2 regions of the Streptomyces sp. NPDC054887 genome follow, and region 2 is predicted to be linked to the other one. Evidence: riboswitches for the same ligand, from Rfam matches in the RefSeq annotation. Region 2 holds a riboswitch; the other holds the start of a gene.
What was found. Region 2 has a riboswitch for cobalamin ahead of ACWGH0_RS07770 (CbtB domain-containing protein). Riboswitches for the same ligand answer to the same signal wherever they lie in the genome.
Positions count from the first base shown of each region.

Region 1: linked by a shared signal. The riboswitch ahead of ACWGH0_RS16415 (ribonucleoside-diphosphate reductase subunit alpha) and the one ahead of ACWGH0_RS07770 (CbtB domain-containing protein) in region 2 are both predicted to bind cobalamin.

Region 1 covers NZ_JBSGYQ010000025.1:25,588-35,302, forward strand. Annotated here, with positions in the region: gene ACWGH0_RS16380 (HD-GYP domain-containing protein) at 1-97, shown strand, start outside; gene ACWGH0_RS16385 (tetratricopeptide repeat protein) at 212-1,198, shown strand; gene def (peptide deformylase) at 1,304-1,951, shown strand; gene ACWGH0_RS16395 (D-Ala-D-Ala carboxypeptidase family metallohydrolase) at 2,087-2,827, shown strand; gene ACWGH0_RS16400 (helix-turn-helix domain-containing protein) at 2,865-3,833, opposite strand; gene ACWGH0_RS16405 (hypothetical protein) at 3,916-4,134, shown strand; gene ACWGH0_RS16410 (ribonucleotide-diphosphate reductase subunit beta) at 4,195-5,217, opposite strand; gene ACWGH0_RS16415 (ribonucleoside-diphosphate reductase subunit alpha) at 5,220-7,613, opposite strand; cobalamin riboswitch at 7,757-7,880, opposite strand; gene ACWGH0_RS16420 (Uma2 family endonuclease) at 7,992-8,576, shown strand; gene ACWGH0_RS16425 (YbdD/YjiX family protein) at 8,635-8,838, opposite strand; gene ACWGH0_RS16430 (carbon starvation CstA family protein) at 8,835-9,715, opposite strand, start outside.
Region 2 covers NZ_JBSGYQ010000009.1:135,043-144,757, forward strand. Annotated here, with positions in the region: gene ACWGH0_RS07740 (hypothetical protein) at 1-1,193, shown strand, start outside; gene ACWGH0_RS07745 (low temperature requirement protein A) at 1,295-2,455, shown strand; gene ACWGH0_RS07750 (HAD-IIA family hydrolase) at 2,561-3,340, shown strand; gene ACWGH0_RS07755 (hypothetical protein) at 3,522-4,085, shown strand; gene ACWGH0_RS07760 (class F sortase) at 4,087-4,758, shown strand; gene ACWGH0_RS07765 (CbtA family protein) at 4,769-5,530, opposite strand; gene ACWGH0_RS07770 (CbtB domain-containing protein) at 5,548-5,766, opposite strand; cobalamin riboswitch at 5,801-5,970, opposite strand; gene ACWGH0_RS07775 (glycoside hydrolase family 6 protein) at 6,106-7,137, shown strand; gene ACWGH0_RS07780 (galactose oxidase-like domain-containing protein) at 7,209-9,143, opposite strand; gene ACWGH0_RS07785 (glycosyltransferase family 2 protein) at 9,140-9,715, opposite strand, start outside.

The DNA.
Region 1 (9,715 bases), on a different contig from region 2:
GCGCCTGGGGACCGGCCGCGACTATCAGCCCGAGGTCGTGGAATCCCTGGCGCGTGTCCTGTCCCGGGGCGGTCTGACCCTGTCCCCACCTGGGTAACCCATGGGTAATGAGCGGCCCTCCGACCCGGCATGGTTGGATGCGAGAAGAGGAACAAGAGGGCGTCCGGGGGGACTGACCTTCAGCGACCGGCAGGCGGGACAGGCGGGAATCGTGAAGATCTTCGGGAAGGTACGGCATCGGCCATCCGCCTCGTGGCGGCAGGCCACCGACCGCGCGTTCACGCTGATCGGCGACGGTCGGTACGAGGACGCGGGAGCGCTGCTGACACGCGCGGCGGACCTCGAGCCCTGGTTGTCCGAGTCCTGGTTCAACCTCGCGCTGCTGCACAAGTTCCGGCACGACTGGGAACAGGCCCGTTCCGCCGGGCTGCGCGCCGTGGCGCTCCTCGACCGGGAGACCGGCGCTCCCGACTGGTGGAACGTGGGCATCGCGGCCACCGCGCTCCAGGACTGGCCGCTGGCCCGCCGTGCCTGGCAGGCGTACGGCCTGAAGGTGCCCGGGGAGCCCACCGAGAGCGGCGAGCCGCACGGCATGGAGCTGGGCAGCGCCGCCGTCCGCCTCTCGCCCGAGGGCGAGGCCGAGGTGGTCTGGGGCCGCCGGCTCGACCCGGCGCGCATCGAGGTGCTCTCGATCCCGCTGCCGTCCTCCGGGCGGCGCTGGGGCGAGGTCGTCCTGCACGACGGTGTGCCGCACGGCGAGCGCGTCACCGCCGCCGGACCGTCCTTCCCCGTGTTCGACGAGATCGAACTGTGGGCGCCGTCGCCCGTGCCGACCTGGGTGGTTCTCCTGGAGGCCGCCACCGAGTCCGACCGGGACGCCCTGGAGCGGCTGGCCGCCGACGCGGGCTTCGCCGCCGAGGACTGGTCCTCGTCCGTACGGCTGCTCTGCCGGTCCTGCTCCGAGTCCCAGATGCCCAGCGACGAGGGCGACGGCGAGCACCTCGACCCGCACGACCACAGCGAACCGGGCCATCCGGGACCGCTCGGGCACCGCACGGCCGGCGCCGGTGAGCTGTGGCTGCCGGAGCGCGAGTGCGGCATCGCGGCGCCCGCCGGACTGGTGCGCGGACTGCTCGACGGGTGGGTCGCCGACAACCCCGACAGCCGTGAGTGGCGGGATCTCGAAGAAGTCTGCTGAGCGTTCCGCCGGAGCCTGCCCGTAGGCTGTACGGGCATCGGATCCGGTATCGCCGGGTTTCCGGTTTCCCGGGTTTCTTGGTTTTGAGGAAGGCGTACGGCGGACATGGCGCAGCAGGAGACGGACCAGCAGGCGACGGACCAGCAGGTCATCAACGACGGGTTCGTCGTGGACACGGAGGACACCGAGGAGCGCGAGCGGGCCCACCGCGAGCGCGGTACCGCCCGCCCCATCACCGTCGTGGGGAACCCGGTCCTGCACAGGGAGTGCAAGGACGTCACGGAGTTCGACGACAAGCTCGCCGCGCTGATCGACGACATGTTCGCCAGCCAGCGCGCCGCCGAGGGCGTCGGCCTGGCCGCCAACCAGATCGGCGTCGACCTCAAGGTCTTCGTCTACGACTGCCCGGACGACGACGGCGTGCGACACGTCGGCGTGGTCTGCAACCCGGTCCTCCAGGAGCTCCCGCAGGAGCAGCGCCAGCTCGACGAGTCCAACGAGGGCTGCCTGTCGGTCCCGACGGCGTACGCCGAACTGGCCCGCCCCGACTACGCCGTGGTCCACGGCCAGGACGCCCGGGGCAACCCGATCAAGGTGCGCGGCACGGGCTACTTCGCGCGGTGCCTCCAGCACGAGACGGACCACCTGTACGGCTACCTGTACATCGACCGGCTCTCGAAGCGCGACCGCAAGGACGCGCTGAAGCAGATGGCCGAGGGCACGGCGCGCTACGAGACCGTCCCGAACGACTGACCAACTCCGTGCCGCCGGGGGGCGACCGCCATTGGTCGGACAAATGACCATGGGGGTCGCCCTGTTGACGCGCGTCCACGAGGGCGTCAGTGTCGGGCGTGCCCCCCGCTTCCGCGTTCCCGGTATGGAGGTCCCATGCTCCGACGTACGGCGAGAACCATCCTGTGTCTTGTCATGCTCATGGTCGCCGGATTGGCCGGTACGGTCGTCACCGCCGGCACCGCGCACGCCGACGGCTGCTACACCTGGTCGCGCACGCTGTCCCAGGGCGCCACCGGGGCCGACGTCACGCAGCTCCAGATCCGGCTCGGCGGCTACCCCGGCTACGGCGCGGTGCTCGCCGTCGACGGTTCCTACGGGCCCGCCACCACCGCCGCCGTCAAGCGCTTCCAGTCCGCGTACGGGCTGGCCGCCGACGGCGTCGCGGGCAGCGCCACCTTCAGCAAGCTCTACGCGCTCCAGGACGACGACTGCACGCCCGTCCACTTCAGCTACGCCGAGCTCAACGACTGCAACAGCACCTGGGAGGGCGGTGCGGTGAGCGCGGCCACCGCCAGGGCCAACGCCCTGCGCACCATGTGGAAGCTCGAAGCGCTGCGGCACGCGCTCGGCGACCAGCCCATCACCGTCACCAGCGGCTTCCGCTCGTACGCCTGCAACGACGCGGTCGGCGGGGCCAGTGGCAGCCGGCACCTGTACGGGGACGCCGCCGACCTCGGGGCCGGCCCGCACTCCCTGTGCACCCTGGCCAAGCAGGCGCGCAACCACGGCTTCAACGGCATCCTCGGCCCGGGCTACCCCGGCCACGGCGACCACACGCACCTGGACCACCGCGCGAGCCGGTTCTGGTCGGCGTCGAGCTGCGGCGTCTCCTGAGCCGTCCCGCGCACCCCTTCCGGGGACCGGCGACGGCCTACGCGGCCAGCGCCGGGCCCCGGAAGGTGCGGCGGTACGCGTTCGGAGTGGTCCCCAGGGACCGTACGAACTGATGACGCAGCGCCGCCGCGTTGCCGAATCCCGCGCGCCCCGCGACGGCGTCCACCGTGTCGTCCGTCGCCTCCAGCAACTCCTGCGCCAGCAGCACCCGTTGCCGCAGCAGCCAGCGGTACGGCGTGGTGCCCGTCTCCTGTGAGAAGCGCCGGGCGAAGGTGCGGGGCGACATGTGCGCCCGCTCCGCCAGCTGCTCCACGGTCATCTCCTGGTCCAGGTGCCGCTCCATCCAGCTCAGCACCCCGCCCACCGTGTCGCAGCGCACGTGCGTCAGGGGACGCTCGATGTACTGGGCCTGACCGCCGTCGCGGTGCGGCGGGACCACCATGCGGCGCGCGATCGTGTTGGCGACCTCCGACCCGTGCTCCTGGCGGACGACGTGCAGGCAGGCGTCGATCCCGGCGGCGGTCCCGGCCGAGGTGATGACCGCGCCCTCGTCGACGTACAGCACGTCCGGTTCGACCTTCGCCAGCGGGTGGCGGCGGGCCAGTTCCGCCGAGTGCCGCCAGTGGGTCGTGCACCGGCGCCCGTCCAGCAGCCCCGCGGCCCCGAGCACGAAGGCGCCCGAGCAGACGCTGAGCACGCGGGCCCCGCGGTCGACGGCCCGCCGCAGGGCGTCGAGGAGCGGCTCGGGGTAGGTGCGGGCCTCGCAGTGCTGGTCGGCGGGCACGGCGACGAGATCGGCGCTCTCCAGCCGGTCGAGGCCGTACGGAACGGAGAGGGAGAAGGCGCCCGAGCGGGCCGAGAGCGGGCCCGGTTCGGCCGCGCAGACCGCGAAGTCGTAGACCGGCAGCCCCTGGTCACTGCGGTCGATCCCGAACACCTCGCACAGGACGCCGAGTTCGAACGGGTTGACTCCGTCGACCAGGGCCACGGCAACGTTTTTCAGCATGGGCCGAGTGTGGCAGTAATTCGTGGTTCCATGACAGTCCTGCCACTGACTTTTCTGGATCCCGAGGACCAGAGTGGACGTCATGGAAACCTCTTTGAACTACCTCGCGGTCCTCGTCCTCTTCGTACTCCTCACCCTCCCGTCGTTCCTCGGCCACGCCCGGGAACGCCGGATCGACCGGCAGCTCAGGGACGCGGAGAACCCCCGCCCGCGTCAGTCCGGCACCCCTCGCGGCGCGCCCGGACGGCGGCCGGTGCGGCGGCCCGCCGCCTCGCACGTGCTGTCGTCGGCCGGCAGGTGAACGACCGTACGGCTGTGGGCTGCCCCCGCGTACGCGAGGACAGCCCACAGGCGGGGACGGCTAGAAGTCGTCGTCGAAGGCGACCGAACCCTCGACCGCGACCTGGTACGCCGACGGGCGGCGCTCGAAGAAGTTCGTCAGCTCCTGCACGCCCTGGAGCTCCATGAACGAGAACGGGTTCTGCGAGCCGTACACCGCGGGGAAGCCCAGGCGCTCCAGCCGCTGGTCGGCGACGCACTGCAGGTACTCGCGCATCGACTCGGTGTTCATGCCCGGCAGGCCGTCACCGCACAGGTCGCGGCCGAACTGGAGCTCCGCCTCCACGGCCTCCTTCAGCATGTCCGTGACCTGCTGCTGGAGGGCGTCGTCGAAGAGCTCCGGCTCCTCCTTGCGGACGGTGTCCACGACCTCGAACGCGAAGTTCATGTGCATGGTCTCGTCGCGGAACACCCAGTTGGTGCCCGTCGCCAGGCCGTGCAGCAGACCCCGCGAGCGGAACCAGTAGACGTACGCGAACGCGCCGTAGAAGAACAGGCCCTCGATGCACGCCGCGAAGCAGATCAGGTTCAGCAGGAAGCGGCGGCGGTCGGCCTGGGTCTCCAGGCGCTCGATCTTCTCGACCGAGTCCATCCACTTGAAGCAGAACTGCGCCTTCTCCCGGATCGAGGGGATCTCCTCCACCGCGTCGAACGCCGCGGCGCGGTCGTCCGGGTCGGGCAGGTAGGTGTCGAGCAGCGTCAGGTAGAACTGGACGTGCACGGCCTCCTCGAAGAGCTGGCGCGAGAGGTACAGGCGCGCCTCGGGGGAGTTGATGTGCTTGTAGAGGGTCAGCACCAGGTTGTTGGAGACGATCGAGTCGCCCGTCGCGAAGAACGCGACCAGCCGGCCGATCATGTGCTGCTCACCCGGCGAGAGCTTGGCGAGGTCGGCGACGTCGGAGTGGAGGTCGACCTCCTCCACCGTCCACGTGTTCTTGATCGCGTCCCGGTAGCGCTCGTAGAAGTCCGGGTAGCGCATGGGGCGCAGGGTCAGCTCGAAGCCCGGGTCGAGAAGGTTTTTAGAGATTGCAGCCTTGTCGCTCATGATTACTGGCACGCCTCGCAGGACTCGGGGTTCTCAAGGGAGCAGGCGATCGCTTCCGCGTCGGGGGCGGCGGGGGCCTGCGGTACGGGGACGGGGGCCGCGGCGGCGGCGCCGGAGCCGGCCGCGCGGGCGATGCGGGTCGCGGGGCGCGAGCGCAGGTAGTACGTCGTCTTCAGCCCCTTCTTCCACGCGTACGCGTACATCGAGGAGAGCTTCCCGATGGTCGGCGTCTCCAGGAAGAGGTTCAGGGACTGCGACTGGTCGAGGTACGGCGTACGGGCCGCCGCCATGTCGATCAGTCCGCGCTGCGGGATCTCCCACGCCGTGCGGTACAGCGCCCGCACCTCCTCGGGGATCCAGCTGAAGCCCTGCACCGACCCGCTCGACTCGCGCAGCGCCTCGCGGGACTGGGCGTCCCAGACGCCGAGCTTCTTCAGGTCCTCCACCAGGTAGCCGTTGACCTGGAGGAACTCACCGCTGAGCGTCTCGCGCTTGAAGAGGTTGGAGACCTGCGGCTCGATGCACTCGTACACGCCCGCGATCGACGCGATGGTCGCGGTCGGCGCGATCGCCAGGAGCAGCGAGTTGCGCATGCCCGTTTTGGCGATACGGGCGCGCAGCGCGTCCCACCGCTCCGGCCAGGTGACCTCGACGCCGTAGTGGTCGGGGTGCAGGACGCCGCGCGCCGCGCGGGTCTTCTCCCAGGCCGGGAGCGGGCCGCTGACCTCGGCGAGGTCGCAGGACGCCTCGTACGCGGCGAGCATGATGCGCTCGGCGATCCGGGTGGACAGGTCGCGGGCCTCGGGGGAGTCGAAGGGCAGGCGCAGCTTGAAGAAGACGTCCTGGAGGCCCATCGCGCCCAGGCCCACCGGGCGCCACTTGGCGTTGGAGCGGCCGGCCTGCTCGGTCGGGTAGAAGTTGATGTCGACGACGCGGTCGAGGAACGTGACGGCCGTACGCACGGTCTCGTCCAGCCGCTCCCAGTCGATCTCGCCGTTCCCGAGAACGAACGAACCGAGGTTGACGGAACCGAGGTTGCAGACGGCGGTCTCCCCGTCGTCCGTCACCTCCAGGATCTCGGTGCACAGGTTCGAGGAGTGGACGACCGACCCGGGCTCCGCCGTCTGGTTCGCCGTACGGTTCGACGCGTCCTTGAACGTCATCCAGCCGTTGCCGGTCTGCGCCAGGGTGCGCATCATCCGGCCGTACAGCTGGCGCGCGGGAATCGTCGTACGGGCGAGTCCGTCGGCCTCGGCCTTGCGGTACGCCTGGTCGAACGCGTCGCCCCACAGGTCGACCAGCTCGGGCACGTCGGAGGGCGAGAACAGCGACCAGTCGGCGTCCGCGTCGACGCGGCGCATGAACTCGTCGGGGATCCAGTGCGCGAGGTTCAGGTTGTGCGTACGCCGCGCCTCCTCACCCGTGTTGTCGCGCAGCTCCAGGAACTCCTCGATGTCCGCGTGCCAGGTCTCCAGGTAGACGCAGGCCGCGCCCTTGCGCCGGCCGCCCTGGTTGACGGCGGCGACCGACGAGTCGAGGGTGCGCAGGAAGGGGACGATGCCGTTGGAATGGCCGTTCGTGCCGCGGATCAGGGAGCCGCGGGCGCGGATGCGGGAGTACGAGAGGCCGATGCCGCCCGCGTGCTTGGACAGGCGCGCGACCTCGTGGTAGCGGCCGTAGATCGAGTCGAGCTCGTCGAGCGGCGAGTCCAGCAGGTAGCAGGACGACATCTGCGGGTGGCGCGTACCGGAGTTGAAGAGGGTCGGCGAGGACGGCAGGTAGTCCAGGCGGCTCATCAGGCGGTACAGCGCGGCGACCTCGTCGGCGGCGGCGGGGGACTCGTCCTTGGCGAGCCCGGACGCCACGCGCAGCATGAAGTGCTGCGGGGTCTCGATCACCTGGCGGGTGATGGGGTGGCGCAGGAGGTAGCGGCTGTAGACCGTGCGCAGGCCGAAGTAGCCGAAGCGGTCGTCGGCGGCGGGGTCCACGAGCGCGTCGAGACGGGCCGCGTGGGCGGTCACGAAGGCGGCCGTACGGTCGGCGATGAGGCCCTCGCGGTGGCCGACGGAGACCGAGTCGGAGAACGTGCGGACGCCCTGTGTCGCCGCCTCGTCGCGGATCGTCCGGGTCAGGAGGCGGGCCGCGAGCCGGGAGTACGCCGGGTCCTCGGCGATCAGACCGGCGGCGGCGTCGGTGGCGAGGCCCCGGAGCTCGGCCGCGTCCGACGCCGCGTTGCGGCCGCGCAGCGCGGCTGCGGCGACTCTGCCCGGGTCGGTGTCGGGGAGGTCGACGGTCAGGTCGGTGAGGGTCCGCAGCAGTGCGGTCCCGGCTCCGGGTCCGTCGGACGACTCCGTCGACTCCGTGGCGGTTGCCGGATCGGCTGACGCGATGGTCACGGGGTGCTCTCCCTCGCTCGGCTCGGGGCCGGCGGGGGAGGAGTGGGGGCGTACGGGCGCGCGTCACCCCGCGGGGGCGGCGCACCGCGTAGCATCCACAGGCCCAACCGCGAGGCCCGGACGTGTCGGTACCCGGTTCGGTCGAGCCGGATACGCCGTCGGCAGGTCCTCGGACTCCTGGGTGCGCAAAAGCGCACCGATCACACCGTTGCGGGACAGTTCCGGATTCACACCGGATTCCCCTGCGGCGACAGCGAGCATGAGCATACATGTGGGGGCGGTGGGGAGTTGCACCCCCCACATGTTGTGTCGCGCGAGGAGGATCAGGGCGGCTGTCACAGCTCTCGGCTATCGTCGTGAACACAAGGAGGTACGCCCATGTCAGCCGTCGACGACCGGCCCCACCTGCTCCCCGAAGAGTTCGACGAGGCCACGCGCATACTGACCCGCACGACCGAGGGCGTGCGGCTGGAGCTCATCGACGGGAGGCTGAGGAGCAGGGTTGTGCCGGACGGTGATCACGGGCGGATCATTCAGTGGTTGACGCGCATCTGTATGCAGTCCCGCCCCGAGCTGTGGCTCCATCCCGACCAAGGGCTGAAGGTGCAGGCCTACCGGAAGGGGCGCGCGCGCCCCGACGGCTCACTCGCGCCCAGTGACGCCTTCGTCGGCCAAGGCGAGTGGGCCGACCCGGATCAGGTGCTCATGGTCGTCGAGGTCACGTCGTACGACACCGACACCGACCAGCGCGACCGGGTGGAGAAGCCCCGCGCCTACGCCCAGACCGGCATTCCGGTGTACCTGTTGATCGACCGGGACACCTGCGAGGTGACGGTCTACAGCGAGCCCGACGGCGTGCGGTACGAGAACGCGCACATCGTCCCCTTCGGCAAGCCCTTGACGCTGCCCGGTCCAGTGGACATCAGGCTGGAGACCGAGGCCCTCAAGGAGTGGGTGCGCTGACGCGCCGACGGGCCGCCGCGTACCCCGGTGAGGAAACGCGACGGCCCGTCGGCCGTGCTCAGCAGCAGCGGAAGCCCTCGCGGGGATCCGCCTCGCGGGCGTCGGTGCGGCCGCGTTCGAACTCGCGGCGCGTCATGACCGGCGCTTGCGGGTCGCAGGACCGCGCGTGGGCGACGTACCGGTCGTACGCCGACTCGCCCGTCAGCTCGCGGACGTACCAGCGGATGCGGCCCGCCGCCCTTCGCACGTCCGTCAACGTCATTCGGACGTCCCCGCCCCGGCCGGCGCCGTCTCCTTGCGGTTGCCGCCCTCGGGGCCGACACCGGCCGCTACCAGCTCGGCCTTCTCCTCCTTGGTCGCGATGATCGAGGCCGGCGCGACGAGCCGGGACTCGACGTACGGAGCCTCGTGGAGCTTCACGCTCTCGGGGTCGCGGATCGCCTTGAGGCAGACCCGGCCGGCGTCCGCGAGCACCACCACGATGAGGATCGCGAAGAGCGCGCACAGCACGCCGTCGACGGTCGAGTTGGTGACGACGGTGTGCATCTGGTCCATGTTCTTCGCGGGCGGCAGCACCTGGCCCGCGTCGATGCCCGCCTGGTACTTGTCGCGCTGCGCGAAGAAGCCGACCTTCACGTCGTCCGAGAAGATCTTCTGCCAGCTGGCGGTGAGCGTGACCGCCACGTCCCACGCGAGCGGCACCGCCGTCACCCAGGCCCACTTCAGGCGGCCGGACTTCACGAGCAGGGTGGTGCAGACGGCGAGCGCGACGGCGGCCAGGAGCTGGTTGGCGATGCCGAAGAGCGGGAAGAGCTGGTTGATGCCGCCCAGCGGGTCGTGCACGCCGACCCACAGGAAGTAGCCCCAGCCGCCGACGACGACCGCGCTGGCGAACCAGACGCCCGGCTTCCAGCTCACCTGGCGGAACGGCTTGTAGACGTTGCCCAGCATGTCCTGGAGCATGAAGCGCCCGACGCGGGTGCCGGCGTCGACCGTGGTGAGGATGAACAGCGCCTCGAACATGATGGCGAAGTGGTACCAGAACGCCTTCATCGCGGTGCCGCCGACGACGGCGGAGAAGATCTCCGACATGCCGAGCGCGAACGTCGGCGCGCCGCCGGTGCGCGACAGCAGGCTCT
Region 2 (9,715 bases):
TCGGAGTCGCGGCTGCCGCCCTCGCCGCACCGGCGGCCGCCGCCACCCCGCCGACCGCGCACGCCGCTTCCCCCCAACACGCCGACACACGACCGGCGGACCACGCGGGGCCCCCGCGCGCCGACCGGCGACGGATGGAGTACGCGGGGCCCGTACGCGCCGGCCTGCGCCTGGCGGAGTACGCCGGGTCCCCGCGCGCCGACCGGCGATCGGCGGATCACGCGGCGCCCTTCCGCGCCGGCCGGCCGTTCCAGGACGCGGCGCACGTCGCGCGTCCGCGCGCCGACGACGAATCGGCCGAGTACGCCGAGCCCCTGCGGGTCGCCCCCGATCTGCGGCTCACCTGCGGCGACGCCGACTCCCCGGAGTTCCCGATCACCACCCGCCTGCGCGGTGGACCCGACACCTACCGGGCGGGCGGGGCGGCCGGTGAGTGGTCGCTGGAGCTGACCAACACCACGCGCGGCACCTGCCGCAACATCCATCCGGTCGTCGTCCTCATGGACGGTGACCGGGAGCTCGCCTCCGAGCAGGTGGAGTTGCGGTTCCGGGACAGCTCCGGGCGGTGGATCGACGTGCCCTTCGAGACCACCGACGAGGACGAGCACATCGGCGTCTTCGACGGCGGTTTCCCCGGTTTCACCATCGCCGCCGACCGGACCGTCACCGTCAAGGTGCGGCTCGCCTTCGACGCCGGCGCCGCCCCCGCCCGCGCCCTCCTCAACGCGGCCGTAGTGCAGCGGCAGCCCGCCGACGGCGAGTGGGTCGGCGCGTCGAACGACTACCGCTTCACCGTCGCGAGCCGCGACCCGGACCGCGAGGCCGAAGCCGAGACCGAACCGGAGCCCGACCCCGGCCGCTCCCGCGCACCCGGCCGGGTCCCCGACGCCAGCCCGGAACCCGACGCCACGCCCGGACCCGGAACCGGCGACGACGGTACGCCGCTCGTCCGTGAACACCCGCACTCCCTGGCCATGACGGGCCGCGGCCCCGGCCCGCTCCTCGCCCTCGGGGCCACCGCCGGCGCGCTGCTGCTCGCGGGCGTGGCCCTGATGACGGCGGCCCGGCGCCGCTACGGGTCCCCGGCGCTCGTGCGGGGCCCGCTCCGGAGGCCGCGATGGACATCGCACCCGGGGCCGGACCGGAGGCCGCACAGGGGCCGCACCGGACGTCGCACCAGGCCCCGCACATGACCCGCCCGCACCCACAGCCCCGGTGGCCCCGGTGAGCGCCCGTGGCTGACCGCCCGCCCGCCGGCGCCGGGCACGGCCGGACCGTCGTCCCGCGGGTGCCGATGAGGCCACGGCGCCGCGACGAGCCGCACCGGGCCGCGACCCCGCTGGAGCTGCTCTTCGACCTGTGCTTCGTCGTGGCCGTGGCACAGGCGGGAGCGCGGCTGGTGCACGCGGTGGCCGAGGGCGACCCCGGGCACGGTGTCACCGGGTACTGCTTCGTCTTCTTCGCCATCTTCTGGGCCTGGGTCAACTTCACCTGGTTCGCGTCCGCCTACGACTGCGACGACGTTCCGTACCGGATCGCCACGCTGGTGCAGATGGCGGGCGTACTCGTCCTCGCCGCCGGGGTCCCGCGCGCCTTCGACCAGGCCGACTACGGGATCGCCGTCCTCGGCTACCTGATCATGCGGGTCGCGCTCACGCTCCAGTGGCTGCGGGCCGCGCACGGGGAGAGCGGACCGGCGCGCGTGGCCGCGCTGCGCTTCGCCGCCGGCCTGGTGGTGGTGCAGGTGGGCTGGGTGGTGCTGCTGTGGCTGCCCGCCGACCTCTGGACGTGGGGATTCCTGGTCCTGGTGGTGGCCGAACTCGCCGTTCCTGTCTACGCCGAGAGCCGTCACGAGACGAGCTGGCATCCGCACCACATCGCGGAGCGCTACGGCCTGTTCACCATCATCGTGCTCGGCGAGACCATCGCCGCCGCCACGGTGGCCGTGCAGTCGGCCCTCGACGAGTCGGCGGCGCTCGACGAGCTGCTGCCGATCGCCGCGGGCGGACTGGTCATCGTGTTCGCCGCCTTCTGGATCTACTTCGCGGTGCCGATCCACGCGCACCTGCGCTCCAACCGGCAGGCGTTCGTCTGGGGGTACGGGCACTACGTGATCTTCGGCTCGGCCGCGGCGATCGGCGCGGGCATCGAGGTGGCGGTCGAGCAGGCCACGCACCACGCCCACATCTCCACCCTCGCGGCCTCGTTCGCCGTCACGCTGCCCACCGCCCTGTTCATGGTGGCGGTGTGGCTGCTGCACGCCCGCCACTTCAAGCGCGGCGCCGCCCAGAACCTCGTCCTTCCGGCAGGAGCGCTGCTGGTCGTGCCGGCGAGCTTCGCCGGGCACTGGGCCGTGCCGCTGACCGGTCTGATCGCCGCCTGCACGGTGGCCGCGGGGACGTTTCTCCTCGTGCGGGAGGCGGCGACCGCAGGTACCGGCTCCGGTACCGGGTGATCGGCGGGGTCGGGATCACGCCGGCCTGATTAGGCTGGGGGCGCCCGGACGGCGTGGTCCGGGCGCCCCCAGCGTATTTTTTGGCGTACGGCAGGAGTCCGGCACATGGCAGAGCGCAAGCCGATCGAATCATGGCTCACCGACATGGACGGCGTCCTCATCCACGAGGGCACGCCCATCCCCGGCGCCGACGCCTTCATCAAGCGGCTCCGCGAGTCCGGCAGGCCCTTCCTGGTGCTGACGAACAACTCGATCTACACCGCCCGCGACCTGCACGCCCGGCTCTTCCGCATGGGCCTCGACGTGCCGGTGGAGAACATCTGGACCTCGGCACTCGCCACCGCCCGGTTCCTCGACGACCAGCGGCCCGGCGGCACGGCGTACGTCATCGGCGAGGCGGGCCTGACCACCGCGCTGCACGACATCGGCTACGTCCTGACCGACCACGACCCCGACTACGTGGTCCTGGGCGAGACGCGCACGTACAGCTTCGAGGCGCTCACCAAGGCCATCCGGCTCATCAACGCGGGCGCCCGCTTCATCTGCACCAACCCCGACGAGACCGGCCCCAGCAGGGAGGGGCCGCTGCCCGCCACCGGAGCCGTCGCCGCGCTGATCACCAAGGCGACCGGCAAGGACCCGTACTTCGCGGGCAAGCCGAACCCACTGATGATGCGCACGGGGCTGAACGCGATCGGCGCGCACTCCGAGACCAGCGCGATGATCGGCGACCGGATGGACACCGATGTGCTCGCCGGCCTGGAGGCGGGCATGGAGACGTTCCTGGTGCTGACCGGTCTGACCGGTCCGGCGGACGTCGACCGCTACCCGTTCCGCCCCTCGACGATCGTCGACTCCATCGCGGACCTCGTCGACCGCGTCTGACCGGCCGCCCCTCACCGCGGGCGGATCAGCGGCTCGTACCGCTCGAACCGCGGATGCCCCGAGGGGACCCGCACGGCTCTCACCGCAGAGGGCTCCAGGGGCCCGTCCGGCCCAAGGCAGGGCCCCTGGAGATGCGGAAACGGCCCGTACCGGTGAATCTTCCTAGTACAGGAGGTTCACTATGCGTTCGATACAGCTTGCTCTGTGTGCAGGCGTGGCGGCTGCGGCGGTCATGGCGCCCGCGGCCGCCGCACACGCCGCCCCCGCCGGCGAAGACGCCGAGGGGCGGGTCCACGTCACCCCCTCCACCATCGCCGCGGGCGGCGAGGTGGATCTGCGGGTCGACGTGTGCCGGGGCAGACACGCCACCGGTACGTCCGACGCCTTCGCCTCGCCCGCGCACTTCAGCCCCGCGGCGGACCGGGGCGACCTGTTCGCCGAGGCCCGCGTCCGGTCGGACGCCGAGGCCGGCGACTACGACATCTGGGTCAGGTGCAAGGACGGCGGGCGGGCCACCGGCACCGTCACGGTGGTCCACCACCACAACCCCACGCACCACCCGACCCACCATGAAACCCCGATCGCGCCCGTCCACGCGGGCGGCGGCGGCACGGCCGAGGTGGCCGCGGCCGACGAGGGCGGTCCGGGCACGCCGCACACCGTGATCGGTCTCGTGCTCGCGGGCGTCGCCGCGGTGGCCGTGGCGTACCGGAGCGTGCGCCGTCGTCGCACGGACTCGGACTGACATGTCCGCCGAGGACCGCCCGGCCGGTGGCGGCGGGCGGCTGCTGACCGGCGTCGCGTGGGCCGTGCTGCTGCTCGGGCTCTGGCTGTGGGGCCGGGACGTGACCGAGGGGCCCGGCGGCAGTTCGGCGCCCACCACCGGAGACGTGGCCGCGGTCGGCCGGCCGCTGGGGGCGCCGCTGCCGCCCGCGCACGCGCCCGTCGAGGGCGCGTCGCCGAAGAGTGTCGCCGTGCCCTCCATCGGGGTCTCGGCCCCGGTCGTGCCGAGAGGGCTCGACGCGTCCGGCGCCGTCGATCCGCCGCCGTACCACCAGCCGTCGAAGGTCGGCTGGTACGAGGACGGAACGCTGCCCGGCGCCGCGGGAGTCGCCCTGCTCGTCGGCCATGTCGACACCGAGAGCAAACCGGCCGTCTTCTACGGTCTGAGCGCCGCCCGCCCGGGCGAGAAGGTCCGGGTCGCGGGGGCCGGTGGCCGGAGCCTGGAGTTCACCATCGACGACATCCAGGTCTTCACCCGCGAACGCTTCGACCCGCAGAAGGTGTACGGCCCCCGCCACGGCGACCGGGCGGAACTGCGCCTGATCACCTGCGGGGGCACGTACGACAAGAAGGCCCGCACCTACACGGCCAACGTCGTGGTGTCGGCCTACCTCACCGGTACGGGCAAGGGCTGACCGGCCGCCGCTACGCCGCCACCGGAGCGGCCGCCGGAGCCGTGCGTCCGGCGGCCCGCAGGCCCAGCGCACCGAAGACCCCGGCGAACACGGCCCACAGGACCGCGTGCGAGGCCAGCGACAGCATCCGGAAGTCCCACAGCAGCGTCGCCGCCACCGGGACCTCGTCCGGGTTGCCCGGCAGGGCGAAGAGCACCGCGAGCGTGGCGACCGCCGTGACGGCCACCGCGACTTGGCGCACCGGCAGGGACCGGTCGGCGAGGCGTACGTACAGCTGCCACGCCAGCACCATGCCGAGGACGCCGATCACGACGGCGGCCAGCCACAGGGCCTGGCGGTCCGTGACGGTGCCGGAGTCGCCGACGCCAGGCGGGTTGGCGGGATAGCGCAGTCCCGGCAGCAGCGAGACCGCCGTGAAGGCGGCCGCGCCGAAGGCCAGGGCGCGCGGCCACGGCCGCTCGCCCAGACCCGTCCGGCGGTGCACCAGCGCGTACGCGAGGGTGAACAGGACGCCCAGCGCGAGACCCATGACGACCGCCGTGACGACGAGTCCGAGGTGCTGGGTGGAACGCGAGAACAGCTCTTCGTGGTGCTGCACGGCCGTGGCGGCCGTGCCGTGCGCGTGCTCCCCGGCGGACCGTGCCTCCTCCAGGCGGATGGCACGGTCCATCAGGGGCTCGGCCAGCAGGAGCGAGAAGAGACCGGCGGTGAGACCGGCCGCCCCGCCCGCCGCGAGACCGCGCCCGAGCAGGGGCAGTAGGGGGGTCGACATGGTACTGACGGCCCCGATCAGTGGCAGGGGGCACCGAAGAGGTGCCGGCCGTCGTGCGCGAACTCGTGCAGGTAGTCGCCGGTCGCGGAGACGACCGTGCCGTTGTCCATGAAGACCGCGTAGAGCGCGACCACGGCGATGATCGCGGCGGCGGCCATGATCAGCCAGTCGCGGGTGGTGGTCGTGGCGGACGCGACCGCCGCGGTGTCGGTGTGCTGCGCAGTGTGCAGTGACATACCGGTGTGCCTCCTTCTGGGGTTTCCACGCCCCAAATCAGGAGGACGACGGGTCAGTTCCTGACTTCCGTACGGGCGGCCTTCCGGCTCTCGTACGGTCACAGTGGCGGGACCGTCCCGGGCTTGCACCGGGTTCCTGTCCACCGTCGCCTCGATGTGTGTGGAGTTGTCCTCACGGAGAGTCCCAGCCCGGCTGAGCACTGTCAACAGGCCGTCGCCCGCCCGCCCCCGGCCCCCGGCCCGTGTGTCAGGATGGTTTCGACCGGATGTGTCCGGGGAGGGGCCGGGGGGTCCTCAGAGAATCTTCAGCGCGTCTTGGGCGCAGCCAAGGGGGAGTGGATGTACGGCAGTTACACCGGCCGTGGGCGCAGGGGTGTCCGGGTGGCCGCGGTGGGGGCCGTGGGGGCCGCGCTGCTTCTGGCGGGCTGTTCCTCCTCCGGGGGTGACGGCGGGGACGGGGCGAGCCTGCCGCCGCTGAAGCAGCAGCCGAAGGGCAGCGACCCGTACTGGGTCAATCCGGAGGGAAACGCCGCCAAGCAGGCGGCGGCGTACGCCAAGGACGGTGACGACGAGAAGGCCCGTCTCATCCGCAGGATCGCCGAGCAGCCGACCGCCGAGTGGATCGGCCCGGACAACGCCGAGGCACAGACGAGGGGATACACCGAGGCGGCCGAGAAGGCCGACCGCGACGCCCTGCTCGTCCTCTACAACATCCCGCACCGCGACTGCGGCCAGTTCTCGAAGGGGGGCGCCGCCGACGGCAACGCCTACCGGACCTGGACCGACCAGGTGGCCAAGGGCATCGGCGACCGCCCGGCCACCGTCGTCCTGGAGCCGGACGCGGTGCTGCACCTGGTCGACGGCTGCACGCCCGACGAGTTCCACGAGGAGCGGTACGACCTCCTCAAGGGCGCCATCAAGCGCCTCAAGCAGCAGCCGAAGGTCAAGGTGTACCTGGACGCGGGCAACGCGGGCTGGAAGTCCCCCGACGCGCTGTTCCAGCCGCTCCAGTGGGCGGGCATCGCGGACGCGGACGGCTTCTCGGTGAACGTCTCCAACTTCCAGACCACCGAGGTCAGCAAGGACTTCGGCAAGAAGCTGTCGGCGAAGGTGGGCGGCAAGCCGTTCGTCATCGACACCAGCCGCAACGGCAACGGCCCGTACACGGGGGGCGACCCCGCCGAGAGCTGGTGCAATCCGCCGGGCCGCGCGCTCGGTGAGAAGCCGACCACCAAGACCGGTGACGAACTGGTCGACGCGTTCCTGTGGATCAAGCGCCCCGGCGAGTCGGACGGCGACTGCAAGGGCGGCCCGAAGGCCGGCGAGTGGTACGAGGAGTACGCGCTCGAACTGGCCCGCAACGCGAAGTAGCCGCACCGAACGGGAAAGGGAGGGCCGCCCCGACGGGCGGCCCTCCCTTCGCGTCGCGTGCGGCGCCCCGCCTACGGGACCTCGATCCAGATCCCCTCGGACGGCGTTCCGTGACGGTCCGTCACGAACAGCATGTAGTAGCCCGAGGGCACCAGCGCCCGGTTCTCCGGCACCGTGACCGTGATGCCGTCCTTCGTCTTCTTCAGCCCCAGCGCGACCGTGCGCTGGTCGACGTCGGTGACATGGGTGACGGCGCTGGGCCGCATCAGCTTCGCGTCCTTGATGGACGCGGCCTGCGCCGACCCGAAGGTCGCCGTGCCGCCCCGCTCGATCTTCTTCGGTCCGCCCGTGAGCTTCGGCCGCGCGTCCCGGAAGAGGTACGGCGGCGTGTAGATCTCGATGCGCTGCTCGAAGACGCCCGGCCGGGTGTTGGCCTTGTCGGAGTACAGCGAGTCGGAACCGAAGATCATGACGCGCCCGTCGGGGAGCAGCAGCGACCCCGAGTGGTAGTTGCGGCCGACCGCCGGGTCGGCCACCCGGCGGTACCTGCCGGTCTCGGCGTCGTACAGCCGCGCCTGGAGGATGTCCGAGCCGCCGCGGCCGCGGTAGTCGTTGGAGCCGCCGGTGATCAGGACGGTGTCGTCCGGCATCAGGGACGCGCTGGGGTAGCGGGTGCCCTGGTCGAGCGAGTCGCCGTCCCGGAAGCGCGGGTTCGCCTCCTTGAGGTCGACGAGGCGCGACTTCTCGCTGGACTTCTCGGACTCGCCGACGCCGCCGCCGCCGATGACCATGTACTTCTCGTCCTGGGCGGGAGGCAGCCGCACGGTCGCGGAGGTCTCCATCATGTCCGGGTCGCTCAGGCCGGGGATCTTCTTGAACTTGTTGGTCTTCAGGTCCCAGATACCCGGCTCACGGCCCTCGTCGGCGGGCCCGTACCCGGCGTTGGAGCCCGAGTAGAACAGCTTGCCGTTGTTCATCAGGAAGATCGCGGGGTACGTCGGGAACTTCCTGATGACCCCCGTGTACGTCCACTTCTTCGTGACGGGGTCGTAGATCTCGTCCTTGCCGGGGACGATCTGGCCGATCTCGTCCAGGCCGGACAGCGACAGGACCTTGCCGTCCTCCAGCGTGGTCAGCGTCGGGTACCAGCGGGCCTCGTTCATCGGGTCGACGGTGATGTACTTCTCCGCGACCGGGTCGAACTCGTAGGCCTCCTTGATGCCCTGGAAGTCCTTCTTGTCGAGGGCGAGCTTCTGCGCGATGCCGTAGACGTTCTTGGCGTCGGTGCCGGTCAGGCCGTGGACCCGGTAGTTGTCCTCGGTGCCGGACTCGTACTTCTTGCCCGACGCCTCGGCCTCGACGTAGATGCGGCCGAGCCCCGCCTCCGTGCGCAGGAAGCGGCCGGTCTGCTTGTCGAAGATCTTCTTCGCCTTCTCCACGAGGACCGGGTCCTTGGAGACGTACGTCTTGCCGTTCTTCTTGCCGGTGAAGATGGTCCCGGCGGGCAGCGTCTTCGGGGCGTCCGGGTCCTCGTTGTGCACGATCATCAGGCCGCCGGCCTTGGTGACGTCGCCCTCGAGCTTCTCGTACCGCTTGGTGCCGCCCGCCACCAGCAGCTTCCCGTCGGGCAGCTGGGTGTGCCCGGCGCAGAACATGTCCTTGGGCGTCGGGATCTTCTTGTAGGTGTCGGTCTTCGGGTCCCACAGCACCGACTCGAACTTCTTGGCGTCGAAGTTCTTCTGGTTGTTGCCCGACCCCGCGATCAGCAGCACCTTCCCGGTGTGCAGCAGAGCGGCGTGGATCGTGTTGATGCGGAACTCCGACGGGACGTCGAGGAAGTCCCAGTGGCCGTTGGCGGCCTTGTAATCGGGCCGGTTGATCTTGTAGTCGTGGTACTGCTCCGAACCGAAACGGTAGAGCGCGGGCCCGTTCATCCCCGCCAGAGCGAGCACCACCACACCCGTTATCGCCAGGCGGCGGGTGCGGCGGCTCGGACGGTACTTCATTTCTTACGTCCCCCAAGGGCGATCTGCATGGTCTGGTCGGAGTCGGCCCACGTGGGCTTCTGCTGCGGTGCGTGGGCCTCGGGCGGGGGACCGGCCGGCGGCTCGGACTGGCTCGGCGGCGTCCCGTGCCTGCCCTGCCCCTTCTTTTTCTTCTTCTCGTCGCGGACGGTCCACCGCCAGGCGAAGATCGGCGCCGCCGTGATCATGAGGGCGAGCGTGGCCCAGGTGATCATCGCGGGGTGGTCGTGGCCGAGGAAGAAGGAGGAGACGAGGGACCCGCCGAAGACCAGGATGAAGAACAGGTGGATACGGAAGGTGCCGAAGAGCGTGTCGGGGCTGGAGGAGTCGCCCTTGGGCGTCACCACGAAGCCGGACTTGCGGCGCAGTACGGCGTCCATCAGCGAGCGCGCGTAGATCGGTGCGGAGAGCGCGGACATCACCATGCCGGCCAGGCCGCCGGAGCCCTCGGGCTCGTGCGGCGAGACGTTGTGGCGGCGGTTCCAGATGTAGAGGCCGATCTGGAGCGCGGAGGCGTTGCCGTACAGCATCATCCAGATCGCCGGGTCGATCTG